DNA from 3 places in the Maritimibacter sp. genome. Region 3 is predicted to be linked to each of the others. Evidence: riboswitches for the same ligand, from Rfam matches in the RefSeq annotation. Region 3 holds a riboswitch; each other region holds the start of a gene.
The links. A riboswitch is a leader RNA that binds a small molecule or an ion and turns the genes downstream of it on or off. The one in region 3 is predicted to bind thiamine pyrophosphate.
Positions count from the first base shown of each region.

Region 1 (5,375 bases), 180 kb from region 3:
CTACGTCGCGATGAACATCGCGGCCAACGTAATGGTCGCCGCAGGGGCCAGCCCTGCGATGGTGTCCGCCGCCGAAGAGGCCGAGGAGTTTGCCGGCATCGCAGGTGCGGTGACGGTGAATATCGGCACCCTGTCGCCGCCCTTCGTGGCGGGGATGCGGGCTGCAATCCGGGGGGCACAGCAGGCCGGGCGACCCTGGGTGTTGGACCCGGTGGCCTGCCAGGCGACACGCTATCGCCGCGAGGTGGTGCAGGCGCTGGTGGCCGAACGCCCGACGATTATCCGGGGGAATGCCTCGGAGATTCTGTCGCTGGCGGGCGAGGCCAGCCACGGGCAGGGAGTCGACGGGCGCGATGCCGTCGAGATGGCGGAGAAGGGCGCGCGGCGGGTGGCGCGCTCCAGCGGCGCGGTGGTCGCCGTGACCGGCGCGGTCGACTACGTGACCGACGGCATTCGCGCGGTGAGGATCGAGGGTGGCTCGCCCTACATGCCCATGAACACCGCGCTTGGCTGTTCGCTGACCTGTCTCTGCGGGGCCTATGCGGCGGTGGCCGATGACGCCTTCGACGCCGCCGTGGGCGCGCTGGCGCATTTCGCCGTGGCGGGCGAACGGGCGCAGGAGGGGGCCTCGGGGCCGGGCAGCTTTGCGCCGCGGTTTCTGGACGCGCTGGCCGCTGTGACGCCCGAAGCGCTGTCGCGGGCGGTGATCCATGACGCGGCGGTGGCCGCGTGAGGCGCTGCCCGGACCTGTCGCTCTACCTCGTGCTCGATCCCGGCCTCTGCGCCGGGGTCGGCATGGTGGAAACCGCCCGCGCTGCCGTGGCGGGTGGGGCGACGGTGGTGCAACTGCGCGACAAGGCGGCAGACACCACGCGGATGATCGAGACGGGGCGCGCGCTGAAAGCCGCGCTGGCCGCGACCGGTACGGCGCTGATCATGAACGACGACGTGGAGGCCGCGATTGCCATCGGTGCCGACGGGCTGCACATCGGGCAGGGCGATATGGCGGTCGAGGAGGCGCGGGCGCGGATCGGCGCGGCGATGGTGCTGGGTCTGTCGGTCGAGACCCCCGCGCTGGCCGCCGCCGTAGATCCGGCGCTGGTCGATTACATCGGGGCGGGGCCGGTCTTTGCCACGCCGTCCAAGCTGGATCACAAGGCCCCCGTAGGCTTTGAAGGGCTGGCAGCGCAGGTCGCAGCAAGCCCCGTGCCCGCCGTGGCGATCGGCGGGTTGAAAGCCCACCACGTGGCACAGGCTTTAAAGGCCGGGGCGCAGGGCGTCGCCGTGGTTTCTGCCATCTGCGGCCAGCCCGACCCCAAGGCCGCCGCCCGCGCCCTGAGGGACAGGATCGACGCGCTAACCGTCTGACGCCCAGAGTGCGTGGAAATGATGCACCGGCCCGTGTCCGTGACCCACGTCCAGTGCATCGCTTTGGGCCAGCGCGGCATGCAGATAAGCCTTGGCGCGGGTCACGGCCCCGGGCATGTCGTGATAGGGCAACAGCGCGGCAATGGCCGAGGACAAGGTACAGCCCGTGCCGTGATCGTTGGTCGTGGTGATACGGGGCGCGCGCAGCGTCTGCGTACCTTCGGGGCCGGCCAGCAGGTCGGTACTGTCCGCGCCCGACAGGTGCCCGCCCTTGAGCAGAACGTAGTCGGACCCGAGAGACAGGAGTTCAGGCAGGGCGGCGGTCATGGTCACGGCGGTCCAGTCGTCGGGACGGTTCAGCAGGACGGCGGCCTCGGGCAGGTTCGGTGTGATGACTGCTGCCAGAGGCACCAGCGCCTCGCGCAGTGCCGAAACCGCCGGCGGGTCCAGAAGGGCATGACCGCTTTTCGCCACCATCACCGGGTCCAGCACGATGTTGCGCGCCGCGTGATGGCGCAGCCGGTCGGACACCGCGCGGGCGATCCCGGCGTTGGCGATCATGCCGATCTTCACCGCGTCGATGCGCACGTCGTCGAAGACCGCGTCGATCTGGTCGGCCACGAAAGCGGGATCGAGCGCCTGAAACGACCGCACGCCGCAGGTGTTCTGCGCAACCACGGCGATGACGACCGAACAGGCATAGGTGCCAAGCGCGGAGAAGGTCTTGATATCGGCCTGAATACCCGCGCCGCCCGAGGGATCGGTGCCTGCAATGCTCAGAACATTGGGGATCATGCCGGCACCTCTGCCATCAGGGCGGCCGCGTGATCCGCAAGCTCGGCCACATCGCGGCTGAGCGCGAGGTGGCCTTCCTTCAGCGCCGTGATCTCGATCCAGCGGGCCTCGAGCGCGTCATCTGCGGCAATCGGGTCTCCGGCGGTCCAGCGGCACAGGACGGCGACCAGGATGAAATGGCGGCGCAAGGTGCCGGTGCCGTCGTGATCAAAGGCGTCGAGCGCCGTGATCACCCGCAGCGGGTCTGCGGAAACGCCGGTCTCCTCGGCCAGTTCGCGGATGGCTGCGTCGAACAGGGGTTCGCCCGGGTCAATCCTGCCGCCGGGAAATCCCCAAAGGCCCGCATCGGGCGGATTGGCGCGACGCACGAGAAGCACCTGGGTGTCGCGCACGACTACGGCGATGGCCGCCGGGATCGGGCGTGGGTCTGTCGGTTGATATGGCAAGGCGGCCTCGTCATGCTGAGGCCGGCAAGGGCAAGAGAGCGCTGCGATCCTGTCCCTTCGCCGGCATGATCCGGATCAGGTTCAAAGGGTCACCGCGCTGCAATCGCCAGCGATATCTCAGCCCCTTGTCGGGACACCCCTAGGTGAGCGGCAGCTTATCAGGCTGAGCGCCCGGTTCAATGCCGGGCGGATGTGCTTGCGCCTGCCGTCGCTTGCTGAAACTTTAGGCAAAACAGACAAGGCAGCAGTCATGGAGTCCCTGTTCCGTTCGCTTGGCCCGGTTATTGGCCGCCCCTCGCCAGCCGAGGCCCTTCGCGCCGGGATCGGCGCCCTGATCGGGCTTGGGGTGACGGGCGCATTCCTGTTGTCGCCCGTGGTCGACCTGACGCTCGGCCTTTACCTGATTGCCCCGTTCGGTGCGACGTCGGTTCTGCTGTTCGCAATGCCCAACAGCCCGTTGGCGCAGCCGTGGTCGGCGGTGGTGGGCAACACTCTCGCGGCACTGGTCGGTGTGGTGGTCTGTTCCGCGGTCGCTGACCCTGTCCTGCGGATCGCCCTTGCGGTCGGGCTGACGATTACGGTCGGCATCCTGTGTCGCGCGATCCATCCCCCGGCGGGTGCGGTCGCCATGACAGCGGCGATGAGCCCGGAGGCGGTCGAGCGACTTGGACTCTGGTTCGCGACCGCGCCCGTCGCCACAGGCACCCTCGCGCTGGTCGTCTGTGCTGCGATCTACGCCCGGCTCACGGGGCGCAGATATCCATTCCGCCAGTTCGATGAGCCAAGTCGCCACCGCACCGAAGATCCCGATCCCGCCAAGCGCATCGGGCTGTCCCGAGAAGAACTGAAAGAGCTGCTGGACCGGTATCGCCAGTCGTTCAATCTGGGTGTCGAAGACCTGGCGCGGTTGATCGGCGCGGCCGAGTTGCAGGCCGCCGCGCACCGGACAGGTCCGCTTCTCGCGACCGACGTCATGTCGCGTAATCTGGTGACCATTGGCCCAGACACTCCGCTGTCAAAGATTGCGGACCTGTTCAGACATCATCGCTTCACATCGCTTCCGGTGACCGGGGTCGAGGGGCATTATCTTGGCGTGATCTTCCAGATTCACCTGATCGACCGAGCGCGCGAGGATGCGCTTCGGCTCGACCGTGGCTATCTCGCGGCGTTTCGGCGCCTGATCGACCAGGATCGTACGCAGCCGGTCCGAGCCAAGGACATCATGAGCGTCGCCGGGCCTCGGGCGGTACCGGCGACTCCGGTCGGAGTGCTCCTGCCGATGATGGCCGATGGTGATGTCGATGCGGTGCCGGTCCTTGAAAAGGGCCGGATCGTCGGCATCGTCACCAGGACGGATCTCATCGCCGCCCTCGCGCGGTCCGGTTTGCGAGCCCAGGACTGAGAGGCGGCGGCCCGGGTCAGGCCGGCTCGAGCGGGTGATCTTCGGGAGCCGGGACGCTTGCGAGACCCGCGACAGGGACATTGTCGATCAGGCGCACGCCATCGAGCCAGGCGGCCAGGAAGAGGCGACCGGGGCGGTCTGCCCTGTTCATCAGCTTGAGGTCGGGATCGCTGCGCAACTCCAGGTAGTCGATCGTGTCGAACCCGGCAGTGAGCAGCGCCGCCCTGGCGTTATCGAGGGCCTGCGCGACTTGTCCGCCGCGGGAGATGACACGCGCGGCGTCGTCCAGGACCTGGGCGATCACCGGCGCAATTTCGCGTGGCCCGGGCCCGAGCCGGAGGTTGCGCGACGACATGGCGAGGCCGTCGTCCTCGCGCACGGTCGGACAGCCGACGATCTCGGTCTTCAGATCCAGATCCTCGGCCAGCCGGATCACCACCTGAAGTTGCTGGTAATCCTTTTCACCGAAATACGCGCGGTCGGCATCGCATTGCAGGAAAAGCTTGGTCACCACCGTGGCCACGCCGTCGAAATGCCCGGGCCGCGCCCCGCCGCACAGGCCCGCGCTGACACCGGTCACCGAAATCGTCGTGGCAAAGCCGTCGGGATACATCTGCGGGCCGTCGGGCACATAAAGGACATCCGCGCCATAGGGCGTCAGCTTTTCGGCATCGCTGTCTTCGGTCCGGGGGTATTTCGCAAGATCCTCGGGGCTGTTGAACTGCCTGGGGTTCACGAAAAGCGTCACGATCACGCGGTCATTCTCGTCGCAGGCGCGGTCGACCAGGCTCAGATGACCGGCATGCAGCGCGCCCATGGTCGGCACCACGCCGATGCTGTCCCCGGCGCGACGCCAGCTTTGCGTGAGGGCGCGCAGCTCGGCCTTGGTGCGGATGATCTTCATGTGCCTGGTTCCTCCTGCGAAAAGACATGTTCGGGGGCCGGGAAGCTGCGTGCGCGAACCTCCTGGGCGTAGGTGCGGATGGCGGTGCGGGCGTCGCTGGCAAGATCGCCATAGCGCTTGACGAACTTCGGCTTGAAGGCATCGAAAAGGCCCAGCATGTCGTCGATCACCAGGATCTGTCCGTCACAGCCTGAAGAGGCCCCGATGCCGACCGTGGGAATGTCGATACCCGCGGTGATCTGATCCGCCAGAGCGGCGGGCACCTTTTCCAGCACGACCGAGAACGCCCCGGCGCGGGTCACCGCACGGACGTCTTCCAGGATCCGGTCCGCATCCGCGCCGCGCCCCTGCACCTTGTAGCCGCCAAGCGCGTTCACCGCCTGAGGTGTCAGACCGATATGCGCCATGACCGGGATGCCGCGTTCGACGATGAAACGGATCGTGTCTTCCATATGCGCGC
Region 1 covers NZ_JACBWT010000003.1:24,282-29,656, forward strand. The annotation lists gene thiM (hydroxyethylthiazole kinase) at 1-733, shown strand, start outside; gene thiE (thiamine phosphate synthase) at 730-1,368, shown strand; gene thiD (bifunctional hydroxymethylpyrimidine kinase/phosphomethylpyrimidine kinase) at 1,357-2,163, opposite strand; gene HOY44_RS20120 (NUDIX hydrolase) at 2,160-2,609, opposite strand; TPP riboswitch at 2,644-2,760, opposite strand; gene HOY44_RS20125 (HPP family protein) at 2,860-4,011, shown strand; gene panC (pantoate--beta-alanine ligase) at 4,028-4,915, opposite strand; gene panB (3-methyl-2-oxobutanoate hydroxymethyltransferase) at 4,912-5,375, opposite strand, start outside.
Region 1: it holds a riboswitch for thiamine pyrophosphate, as region 3 does, so the genes downstream of both, HOY44_RS20120 (NUDIX hydrolase) here and HOY44_RS21025 (YkoF family thiamine/hydroxymethylpyrimidine-binding protein) in region 3, are expected to answer to the same signal.

Region 2 (5,375 bases), on a different contig from region 3:
GACCGCTGGCGCCGTCCTGATGATCGGCTTCGGCCTCGTCATGCTGGTGCCGCAAGCGAACGCGGTCTTCGCCTCGGCCACGGCGGGACTCGCCGCGCGTGCCGACGGCGGCATCGACAGTTTCGACCGGACCTCGCTCTGGGGTCAGTTCGGCGGGGGCCTGCTGCTCGGCGCGGTCTGGTCCCCCTGTATCGGCCCCACGCTCGGCGGGGCCATCGCGCTCGCGTCGCAGGGTGAAAGCCTGATCCGGGCCTTCGCGATCATGGTGATGTTCGCCGCCGGGGTTTCGACCCTGATCCTCGCCATCGGCTACGGCCTGCGGGCCACGGCGCTCAGGAAATTCGCCAACGTGTCACGCCCCGTTCTTGGCGCCGCGTTTCTTTTGGTCGGCTTCGCCATCCTGTTCCGTATCAACCACATGATCGATGCCTGGCTGTTGTCGAACATGCCCGCCTGGCTCGTCGATCTGTCCGTTTCCATCTAGGGAGGTCCTTATGAACCGTCGCTCATTCCTTGCCACAGTATCCGCCGTCGCTCTGATCCCGACGCTCGGCCAATCCGCCACCATCGCCTATACGCCGGGCGCTGTGAATCGGGCTCTCGATGCCGGAACGCCCGTGGTCCTCGACTACTTCGCCCCGTGGTGCGGCACATGTCAGGCGCAACGCCGCGTGATCTCGCGCCTGTTCGACGAGAACCCGGCCTACAAGGAAAAGATCACGTATATCGAGGTGGATTGGGACACCTACAAACGCGACGACATCACCACGTCGTTCAAGGTTCCGCGCCGTTCGACCCTGATCGCGATCGGTCCCGACCGCAAGGAAATCGCCCGGATCGTCGCGGGAACGGCCTACGAGGATATCAAGGCTCTGTTCGACGCGGCGCTCGCCACCGCGACGGCCTAGACCAGCAGGAAAATCGCCACGTTCAGCGTCACGAAAGACGCGACCGTGGCCATCAGGAGCGCGAGCGAGGCGAGGCCTTCGTGCCCCGTCTCCTGCGCCAGAACCGTGTAGATCGTGAACATAGGGATCGCCGCCGACAGGATGACGGCGGTCCTCAGATCTCCGGAAAGACCAAGGCCCAGCACGCCGAACAGGATCACGGCACCCACCGTCACCAGTGGATGCACCACCAGCTTGGCGAGCGAAATCTGGGCCGCCAGTGCGACATTGCCTTTCACCGACAGCCCGGCGAGCGATCCGCCGATCACGACCAGCGCCAGCGCGGCGGCGGACCCCGCCACCATGCCGACGAGCCGGTCGACCGGACCCGGCAGCGGCATCCCGATCACCGACACGACGAGACCGAGGATCAGGCCGATCACCATCGGCCGCCGGATGACGCCGATCAGCACCTTTCCGATGTTCAGCCCCCCGCCCTTGGACGCTTCGATCAGGGCGAGCGCCACGGGTACGATGACCACGTTCTCGACCAGCATGTTCATGGCGAGGATGAGCCCGGCGATATCGGGGAAGAGCAACAGCATCAGCGGCGCTCCGACGAAACCGGAGTTCGGACAGGACGCACCCATCGCCCCGACAGCGCGGCGCTGCGGCCCGGTGATGGCCGAAAACCAGCCGAACGCGATCCCCATCGTGACCAGAGCCCCGGCGAGATACGCGGCCATGTAGGGCACGTTGAACACCTCGCCGATGTCCCGTGTCGCGACCGCGTTGAAGATCAGGGCGGGCAGCGCGATGTTCATGACATAGGCGCCGAACACCCGCATGTCCTGCGGCCGGAACACCCGCCAGCGGACCAGGCCATAGCCAAGCGCGATCGCCGCGAAGATCGGAAAGGTGATCCCGAGGATCGACAGCATCAGCCGATCTTGCCCCGTGGCCCGTCACCGACCTGCGCCCGGTGCAGCATCAGATGATCGAGAATGACACAGGCCGCCATAGCCTCGCCCACGGGTACGGCACGGATCCCGACGCAGGGGTCGTGACGACCCTTGGTGACGATCTCGGCCGGCTCGCCCGTTTTCGTGATCGTCTTGCGCGGGGTCAGGATCGACGATGTCGGCTTGACCGCGAACCGGCAGACGATGTCCTGCCCGGTCGAGATGCCACCAAGGATGCCGCCCGCGTGGTTCGACGAGAACACCGGCTTGCCGTCGTTCCCCATGTAGATTTCGTCCGCATTGGCCTCGCCCGTCAGGCAGGCCGCGTTCATGCCCTCGCCGATCTCGACGCCCTTCACGGCGTTGATCGACATCATCGCAGCGGCCAGATCGGTGTCGAGTTTGGCGTAGATCGGCGCCCCGAGGCCTGCGGGCGCACCGCGCACGACCACCTCAATCACCGCGCCGACGGACGAGCCCGCCTTGCGCAACCCGTCGAGGTAGTCGGCCCATGTCGCGGCAGCCTCGGCGTCCGGCACCCAGAACGGATTGCGCTCGATCTCGTCCCAGTCGAAACGGCTGCGGTCGATCTCGTGCTCGCCCATGCGGGTCATGTAGCCGCGTACCTCGATCCCCGGCACCAGCATCTTGAGCGCCTCACGCGCGATACCGCCCGCCGCGACGCGCGCCGCCGTTTCGCGCGCCGATGACCGACCGCCCCCGCGCGGATCTCGGATACCGTATTTCTGCCAATAGGTGATGTCGGCATGGCCGGGCCGGAACTTCTCGGCGATATCGCCATAATCCTTGGACCGCTGATCGGTGTTCTCGATCATGAGCTGCACGGGCGTCCCGGTCGTCTCGCCCTCGTAGACACCCGACAGAATGCGAACCGCGTCGGGTTCACGCCGCTGAGTGGTGTACTTGTTCTGACCCGGCTTTCTGCGATCCAGCCAGTGTTGGATCATCGCCTCGTCCAGCGTCACCCCCGGCGGCACACCGTCCACGGTCGCCCCAAGCGCAGGCCCGTGGCTTTCGCCCCAGGTCGTCACCCGAAAGATATGCCCGAAAGAGTTCATCATGGCCCGGCTCCTTTGCCGCTTCGGTAGCCGACCCCCCGGAAAACCTCAACTCTTCTTCGTTTCGCAAAACCTCGGGAGAGCGCGAGAGGGCAGCGCCCTCTCGCACCGCCGCGGCCCGCCAGTGGCGGGACGTGGCTCCCAAAGCGCGTGCGCCAGCACACACCTTTCGGTGACACCCCCTTGCGAGCGCCGGGTTCGATGCATAGTGTCTGCCTCACCTCGGGGTGCCCGTGCGACGCAAGTCGTCCGGCTGAGATGCGAAAGCGAACCCGTTGAACCTGAACCGGCTAGCACCGGCGGAGGGAAGGTCAGGACCATCACAGGTCATCCTGCCGGACTTTCGCCCGTCGCAATGGAGGATGACATGAGAACACCCATCATCGCAGCGGGACTTGTGGGCTTGGCGAGCGTCGCCAACGCGCAAGACACCCTTACCGTTTACACCTATGACAGCTTTGTCGCCGAATGGGGCCCCGGCCCCGTGATCGAAAAAGCATTCGAGGCGCGTTGCGACTGCGACCTCGAATTCGTGGCCGTCGGCGACGGGGCCGAAATCCTGTCGCGCCTGCGGCTCGAGGGCGCCCGGACCGAGGCCGACGTCGTGCTCGGCCTCGACGAAAACCTTGCCGAGGCCGCCCGCGAAACCGCGCTGTTCGCCCCGCACGGCATCGAAAGCCCGCAGCTCGACCTGCCGATCGAATGGCAGGACGAATTGTTCCTGCCCTTCGACTGGGGGTATTTCGCGTTCGTCTATGACAAGACCAAAGTGGACACTGCGCCGACCTCGTTCGAAGAACTGGCCGACAGCGACCTGTCGATCCTCATTCAGGACCCGCGCTCGTCGACACCCGGCCTCGGTCTCGTCCTCTGGGTCAAGGCGGTCTACGGCGAAGAGGCGGGCGCGTATTGGGAGCGTCTGAACGACCAGATCGTCACCGTGACGAAAGGATGGTCCGAAGCTTACGGCATGTTCGTCGAGGGCGAGGCGGACATGGTCCTGTCCTACACCACATCCCCTGCCTACCACCTGATTGCCGAGGACGACGACACCAAGGCGGCAGCCGCCTTTGACGACGGCCACTACATGCAGATCGAAATCGCGGGCAAGGTCGCGTCGACCGAACAGGGCGAACTGGCCGATATGTTCATGGATTTCATGCTCACGGATGGGTTCCAGTCCGCGATCCCCACGACCAACTGGATGTACCCGGCAAAGATCCCGACCGAAGGCCTGCCGGACGGGTTCGAGACACTGCATGAGCCGGAGAATGCCCTGATCTATCTGGGGGCCGAGGCCGAAGCGATCCGTGACGACGCCATCGAGGAATGGCGCGCGGCATCGACGCGGTGACGCGGACCGCCGGGGCGGGGGCCATTGCCCTCGCCCTCGTTCTCCTTCTGACGCTGGGGACGCTCGCGGCGGTTGCGGTTCGGGCCGAAGGTGCGGGCGGGTTCGGTGTGGCGGATTGGGCCGCCCTGCGGTTCACGCTGCTACAGGCAACGCTGTCGGCGGCCCTGTCGGTCGTGCTGGCGGTGCCTATCGGGCGGGCTTTCGCGCGACGGCGATTTCCGGGCCGTAGCCTGCTGGTCGTGTTGCTTGGCGCTCCGTTCATCCTGCCCGTGATCGTGGCGGTCTTCGGGCTCATCAGCGTTTTCGGACGGTCCGGGATCGTCAGTCAGGCGCTCGTCGCCCTCGGCTTCGAGCCCATTTCGATCTACGGCTTTCATGGCGTCGTGCTGGCCCATGTGTTCTTCAACCTCCCGCTTGCGACCCGGCTGGTTCTGCAAGGATGGCTCGCCATTCCTGCCGAACGCTTCCGCCTTGCCGCGTCTCTCGGCATGACTGCCCGCGATATTTCCCGGCATCTCGAAAGGCCGATGCTGCGCGAAGTGGTTCCGGGGGCTTTCCTCGTCATTTTCCTGCTGTGCCTAACGTCTTTCGCTGTCGCGCTCGCCCTTGGCGGCGGGCCGCGCGCCACGACCATCGAATTGGCGATCTATCAGGCGTTCCGCCTCGACTTCGACCTCGGCAAGGCGGCCCTTCTGGCGCTCGTGCAATTCGTCCTCGGGGCCGCCGTCGCGCTGGTCGCCTTGAAGGTCGCCTTGCCATCCGGCTTCGGCTCCGGCCTCGACCGCGCCGTGATGCGCTGGGATGCGAATTCGCCCGCGTTGCGCGCGCTCGACGCCGCGTTGATCGCGCTCGCCACGCTGTTTCTGGTTCTGCCCATGGCGATGATCGCCGTGGACGGCATCCCCGCACTTGCGTCCCTCCCGCCCTCCGTCTTCGCGGCGACCCTGCGCTCGCTCGGCGTGGCGATGGCGTCTGTCGTGCTGTCGATCTCGCTCGCGCTTCCCATTGCCGCCTGGGCCGTGAAAAGCCGTTCGCGGCTGGTCGAGGCGATCGGGACGCTCACGATCGCGGCCTCGCCCCTCGTGATCGGGAC
Region 2 covers NZ_JACBWT010000001.1:1,727,595-1,732,969, forward strand. The annotation lists gene HOY44_RS08825 (cytochrome c biogenesis CcdA family protein) at 1-484, shown strand, start outside; gene HOY44_RS08830 (thioredoxin family protein) at 495-908, shown strand; gene HOY44_RS08835 (AEC family transporter) at 905-1,828, opposite strand; gene aroC (chorismate synthase) at 1,828-2,931, opposite strand; TPP riboswitch at 3,142-3,253, shown strand; gene thiB (thiamine ABC transporter substrate binding subunit) at 3,296-4,282, shown strand; gene HOY44_RS08850 (thiamine/thiamine pyrophosphate ABC transporter permease ThiP) at 4,258-5,375, shown strand, end outside.
Region 2: it holds a riboswitch for thiamine pyrophosphate, as region 3 does, so the genes downstream of both, thiB (thiamine ABC transporter substrate binding subunit) here and HOY44_RS21025 (YkoF family thiamine/hydroxymethylpyrimidine-binding protein) in region 3, are expected to answer to the same signal.

Region 3 (5,375 bases):
GTCCAACGTTCTCGGCTGGCACTCGGACTTCGAGATCGAGACTGTTTTGCAGGAGGATGATCTTGCCATCGAGGAGAAGCGGCCGTTGCCGCCCATGGGCATGATGACCTTCCTCGTTCTCCGGAAGTCGGCCTGACCGAGGAACTCGCGCGGTTCAGCCTCTTAGTGCGGCTTCGCTGACTTTCAGCGCCGGGTCCACTGCCACGTTATCGATGAGGCGCACCCCGTCGAACCAGGCGGCGAGCAGGAGGCGTGCTGCTCCGTTTGCGGCTGACAAAACGTGCGCGGTTGCACCGGCCGGAGCCGGGGCAGGGGATCATTCCTCGCGCCAGCCCTGTTCGATCCAGTCCGACACGCTGCCGGGCCAGGTGAGCGGTTCGCCATCTGCGCCGCGCAAAACGCCGCTGTCGAACAGGAAGCGGGCCATCGTCTCCAGCCGCTCCTCGTCGATCGAGCCCACCGGGGTCGCGCCATCGGTGAGGTAGCCGCCCTCGTCGATCACGCGCATCGAGCCGCGCACGAGATCCTCGTTGGGGAAGTCGCCCGCCGCGATGAGGATCTCGGCCGCCGCGACGGGATTCTGCGCGGCCCAGTCATAGCCCCTGCGCGTGGCCTCCATGAAGGCGTCGACTAGTTCCGGGTTCTCTGCGAGGGTTGCGGTTTGCGTGCCGATATAACCGCCCTGCGGCTCCGGCACGCCGTAGTCCTGATAGAGGAAATACGACTGGTCGCGGCCCAGAAGCTCGCTGTTCACGCCCTCCCATGTCGCCACCTCGAGGGTGAAGTCCACCGCGCCAGTGGCGAGCGCTTCATAGGCGCCGGTGCCCAGGGTCACGGTGTCGTAGTGGGGGTTGCCGCCGTCATTCTCGATCATGGTCGAGATCAGCGCGTCCTCCCACGCGCTGCCGAAGCCCGCGTAGGTTTTGCCTTCAAGGTCCTTGGGGCTGGAGATCTCCGGGTGGTCGGAGTTGTAGACCAGCCGCCCGGCCTCGCGCTGCATCGTGACCCAGAGCCCGGTGATCGGCGCATCGCCGGCCTTGGCGCTCATAAAGCCGAGCGCGGTCATGTAGGCGAAATCCACCGCGCCAGCCGCCAGAAGCGCGGTCGAGGCGCTGTCGGAATAGGGGAGAATTTCCACGTCCAGCCTGGCCTCGTCAAAATACCCGTTCTCCTGCGCGACGACCAAGCCGATGTGGTTGGTGTTGAGCGTCCAGTCGAGTGCGATACTCACGTCTTCAGCCCAAGCGGCAGGGGCCGCGAGGACGGTGGCAAGTGTGAATGCGGTGGATTTCATGGGGTCTCCTCCAATAGCATGGTTCTCAGTGTCGATCGGATCTCGGCCAGCGCGGCCTCGGTCCGCGCAGCGCGCGGTGTGGGGATCGGAATGTCGGCGGTGATGCGACCGGGACCGCCCGCCATGACGAGAATGCGGTCGGCCAGTTGGGTGGCTTCATAAAGGTCGTGCGTGACCATCAGCACCGTGCGCGGCTGCGCCTCCAGCCGGGCGACGAGCCAGTTTTGCATCCTGAGCCGCGTCACCGCGTCTAGCGCCGAGAACGGCTCGTCCAGCAGGAGAACCGGCGTGTCCTGAACGATGGTGCGCAGGAAAGCCGCCCGCTGGCGCATGCCGCCCGACAGCTGGTCGGGGAAGCTGTCCTCGTGCCCCTCAAGCCCGAAGGCGGGGAACATGGCGCGCACCCGGTCGCGGGCGTCTTGGGGGCGAGTGCCCCGGATCTCCAGCCCGAGGCTCGCGTTCTCGGTGGTGGTGAGCCAAGGGAACAGCGTGTCTTGTTGTGGCTGGTAGGAAATGTCAGGGCAGGGCAGGGGGGTCGGCCTCCCCTCCAGCTGCGCGGTGCCGGTGACGTCGAGTTCCGCGGCCAGGACGCCCGCAAGCCATTTGACGACCGAGCTCTTCCCGCAGCCCGAGGGGCCAATCAGGCAGGTGATCGCGTTGCGGGGCAGGGTGAGGGAGAGGCTCTTCACCAGCACCTCCCGCCCCACGCGGATTGTCAGGTTCTCTACCTCAAGCATGGGTCACCCTCCGGAACCGACGGCCGGTGGCGCGTTCGACGATCAGAATGGCGGCGAGCAGGGTGAGCGTGAGCGTGGCCGAGATGACGACGGCGGCGAGGACGAGGTCGGCGCGGAAGTTGTTCTTGGCGGTCAGGATATAGATGCCCAGCCCCTGCCGCGCGCCCGCGTACTCGGCAAAGATCGTGGCGACGATGGCGTAGGTGGCCGAGATTCGCAGGCCGGAGAAGAACTGCGCCCGGGCTGAAGGAAGGGTGGCGCGACGGAACACGACCCACCGGGAGGCGCCCATCGAGACGAGCTGATCGCGAAAGGCACGCGGCTGGCTCGCGTAGCCCGCCATCAGGCTCACCACCATCGGGAAGAAGGTGACTAGGATCACGAGCAGTACCTTGGGCAGGAGTCCGAAGCCGAACCACAGGACCATGAGCGGAGCGAGGGCGACAATGGGGACCGTCTGGCTCGCCACGAGGAGCGGCATCATCCCCCGGCGCAACCAGAGCGCAAAATGGAGCGAGACCGACACCGCGAAGGCGAAGAGGATCGACAGGCTGAAGCCGACGCCGGCGACCCCAATGGTGGCGAGGGCGTGGCGCAAGATCTCGCGCCGTTCGACCCAAAGGCCGTTCGCCACGTCGCTTGGGGCAGGCAGGATGAGGGCCGAGGCGTCGGTGAGGAGGACATAGCCCTCCCATCCCGCAAGGAAGAGGGTCGCCAGCACGAGGGCCGGGTAGATATATCGCAGATACAACATTGCACTCCGAGCAGGGGCGGGGGCGCCCGTGCAGGGCTCTCAGGCGAGGCTGGGGCTGTTAGCGGAAGCGGTGAGGTCGACGGTCACGTGACCCTCGGCCGGGCCGAAGCGCAGGAACGCCTGGCGCAGAGTCTCGAATACCGCGCCTGCGTCGCCCCGCAGCCGGGTGCAGAAGTTCTTGGATTTCAGGAACGTGCCGCTCGACTTGAGGAAATCGATGCAGCCGTAGATCTCGTCCATGTGGTTGCCGCTGCCCATGACGTAAAGCGAGAACTGCACGTCGATGCCCACGCCCGTGGCCAAGGCGTTCTCGACCGCCTGGGCGGCAAGCGCCTGACGCTCGGCCAGGCTTTCGTCCTGTGCGCGCTCAAGCACTTCGCAGCGGCAGGAGGGATCGTCTGGCCCGCCCGGACAGCCGCGAGAGAGCGTGACATGCATGGTGACATGCTCTGGCCGCTTCGCCGAGGCGGCGAACAGGTCGCGGATCGCGTCGAGCAGCGGCTTCGGCGCGCCGACCATGAGGGTCGACATGTCGTCGGTCTCGATCCTCAGGTCGTCCTTGTAGGGGGTGAGGGCGTCGAGCCCGGCGGTGATGACCTCCACGAATTGAGACGTCATCGGATACAGTGACACTTGCGCGCCTATGAACATGCTAGCACCTCGCTCCGCTGGTATTATCCAGATCAGCTGTGAAAGGGTTCGCGCTGGATCGCGCATCTCAGCCCCGAGAAGGAGCACCCCTGGTTATGTGAGGGCACCGTCATGCTTGCGGTCTGGATTGTCAACAGGCGCTGGCGACCTGGAAATCGTGGATGTGGGCCTGACCTTGCCTGCGGAACATGGCACAAGATGGGCGAACAAGACGAAGGATCGCTGTTATGACCCGAACGGACAGTGCAGATGCCGCCCCTATGCTGTCGTTCCCGTTTGAGACGATGCCGGACTTCGGCGAAATGATCGAGATTGCCGATGGCATTCTATGGACCTGCATTCCGTTGCCCTATCGTCTGGACCACGTGAACATCTACTTCCTGCGCGACGGCGACGGTTGGGCGGTCATCGACACGGGCATACGCACGGAAGAGGCAATCGGGATCTGGGAGGCGATCTTCGCCGGTCCGATGCGCGGCGCGCGGATCACACGGGTCATCGTGACTCATGCGCACCCGGATCATATTGGGCTCGCCGGCTGGATGTGCGCGCGGTTCGATGCACCGTTGCTCACCAGTTTTTCGACCTACATGGGGTGTCAGGTGATTTCGCAGGGGCGCAGCGAGACCGCCACGCGCCATTCGTTCGATTTCTATCGCAGCCACGGGATGAGCGAGGAGCTGGCGAGCCTCGTCGCCATTCGCGGGAACGAATACCTGAACCGCGTGACGCCCCTACCGCTCGAGTTCCTGCGCCTCGTGATGGCGGATGTGATCGAGATTGGGACCCGCAGTTTCCGGGTCATGACCGGCGAGGGTCACGCGCAGGAGCAGGTGATGCTGTATTGCGAGGACGAAAAGCTGCTGTTCTCGGCCGATCAGGTGATCGAGCGGATTTCACCGAACATCAGTGTGTTCGAGGGAGATCCGCATGGTGATCCGCTGGGCCATTTCTTGCGATCCCTGCGGTTGATGCGGTCCGAGCTTCCGGATGACGTGCTGGTGCTGTCTGGCCACCGGCGGCCGTTCTACGGGCTGCACTCGCGTTGCGCTGAGCTCGAAGTTCATCATGAGGAGCGGTGCGATCTGATCCGGGACGCCTGTGCAACCGCGCCGCGTTCGGTCGCGGACCTTGTGCCGTTTCTGTTTCCCCGCACGCTCGACCCACATCAGATGAGTTTCGCCTTCACCGAAACGCTGGCCCACGTGAACCGCCTCGTCCGGCGCGCAGAGATCGAAACCCGCGAAAGCGAGGAGCGGATCGTGCACGTCCCCGCGGGATGACTTGGCCAGTCGAGAGGGCGTTTTCACGACGGCGATCTGATCGGGACCAGACGGTGCAGCTCACGGCGCCCACCGACCGACCGTGCGCGGCACAAACCTGCCCTCAAACCTCGTGCTCTCTACTTGCCCCGAAATTCTCACCTATGCTCAAGGCGACATTCGGTCCTGGCACGATCTTGCGAGGCTCGCCGACATCGTTCGACCGATGATGGGGATCACCACGGATGTGTGGGAGACTGCTATGGACACCATGGGCGCGATTGAAGCCTCAATCGTCATCGCCGCGGTGTTGGAGCGGTTCAGTGAGATCAAGAACCCGGGGGCTTATCTAAGAACCCTGACAATACGGTCGAAGGAAAGGCATTTCTCGAGCAGCCCGATGGTCATGGCACTTGGGCGAAGGACCGCAGCGTGAGGGTTCACAGCTGTGAACTCCAAACAGACAGCAGGGCAGGGGGTGAAGCGAGGGCAGGGGTGAGGCGGTTTGAGGTATAGAATTGACCTCTATGCCTCATAAATGGTTATGTCATGAGTTATAGAAAGGGGGCCTATCACTCATGGTATGGAACTGGCAGATACCCGGTTGGCCGGACTTCCGGTATGATCCGGAGGCATTGGCACCGCTCGAACAACGCTTTCTGCTGTCTTCGGGTGAA
Region 3 covers NZ_JACBWT010000003.1:207,133-212,507, reverse strand. The annotation lists gene HOY44_RS21045 (class I SAM-dependent methyltransferase) at 1-136, shown strand, start outside; gene HOY44_RS21040 (ABC transporter substrate-binding protein) at 317-1,294, opposite strand; gene HOY44_RS21035 (ABC transporter ATP-binding protein) at 1,291-2,031, opposite strand; gene HOY44_RS21030 (ABC transporter permease) at 2,024-2,785, opposite strand; gene HOY44_RS21025 (YkoF family thiamine/hydroxymethylpyrimidine-binding protein) at 2,825-3,436, opposite strand; TPP riboswitch at 3,429-3,537, opposite strand; gene HOY44_RS21020 (MBL fold metallo-hydrolase) at 3,664-4,719, shown strand; gene repC (replication initiation protein RepC) at 4,802-5,134, shown strand; gene HOY44_RS21010 (Fic family protein) at 5,277-5,375, shown strand, end outside.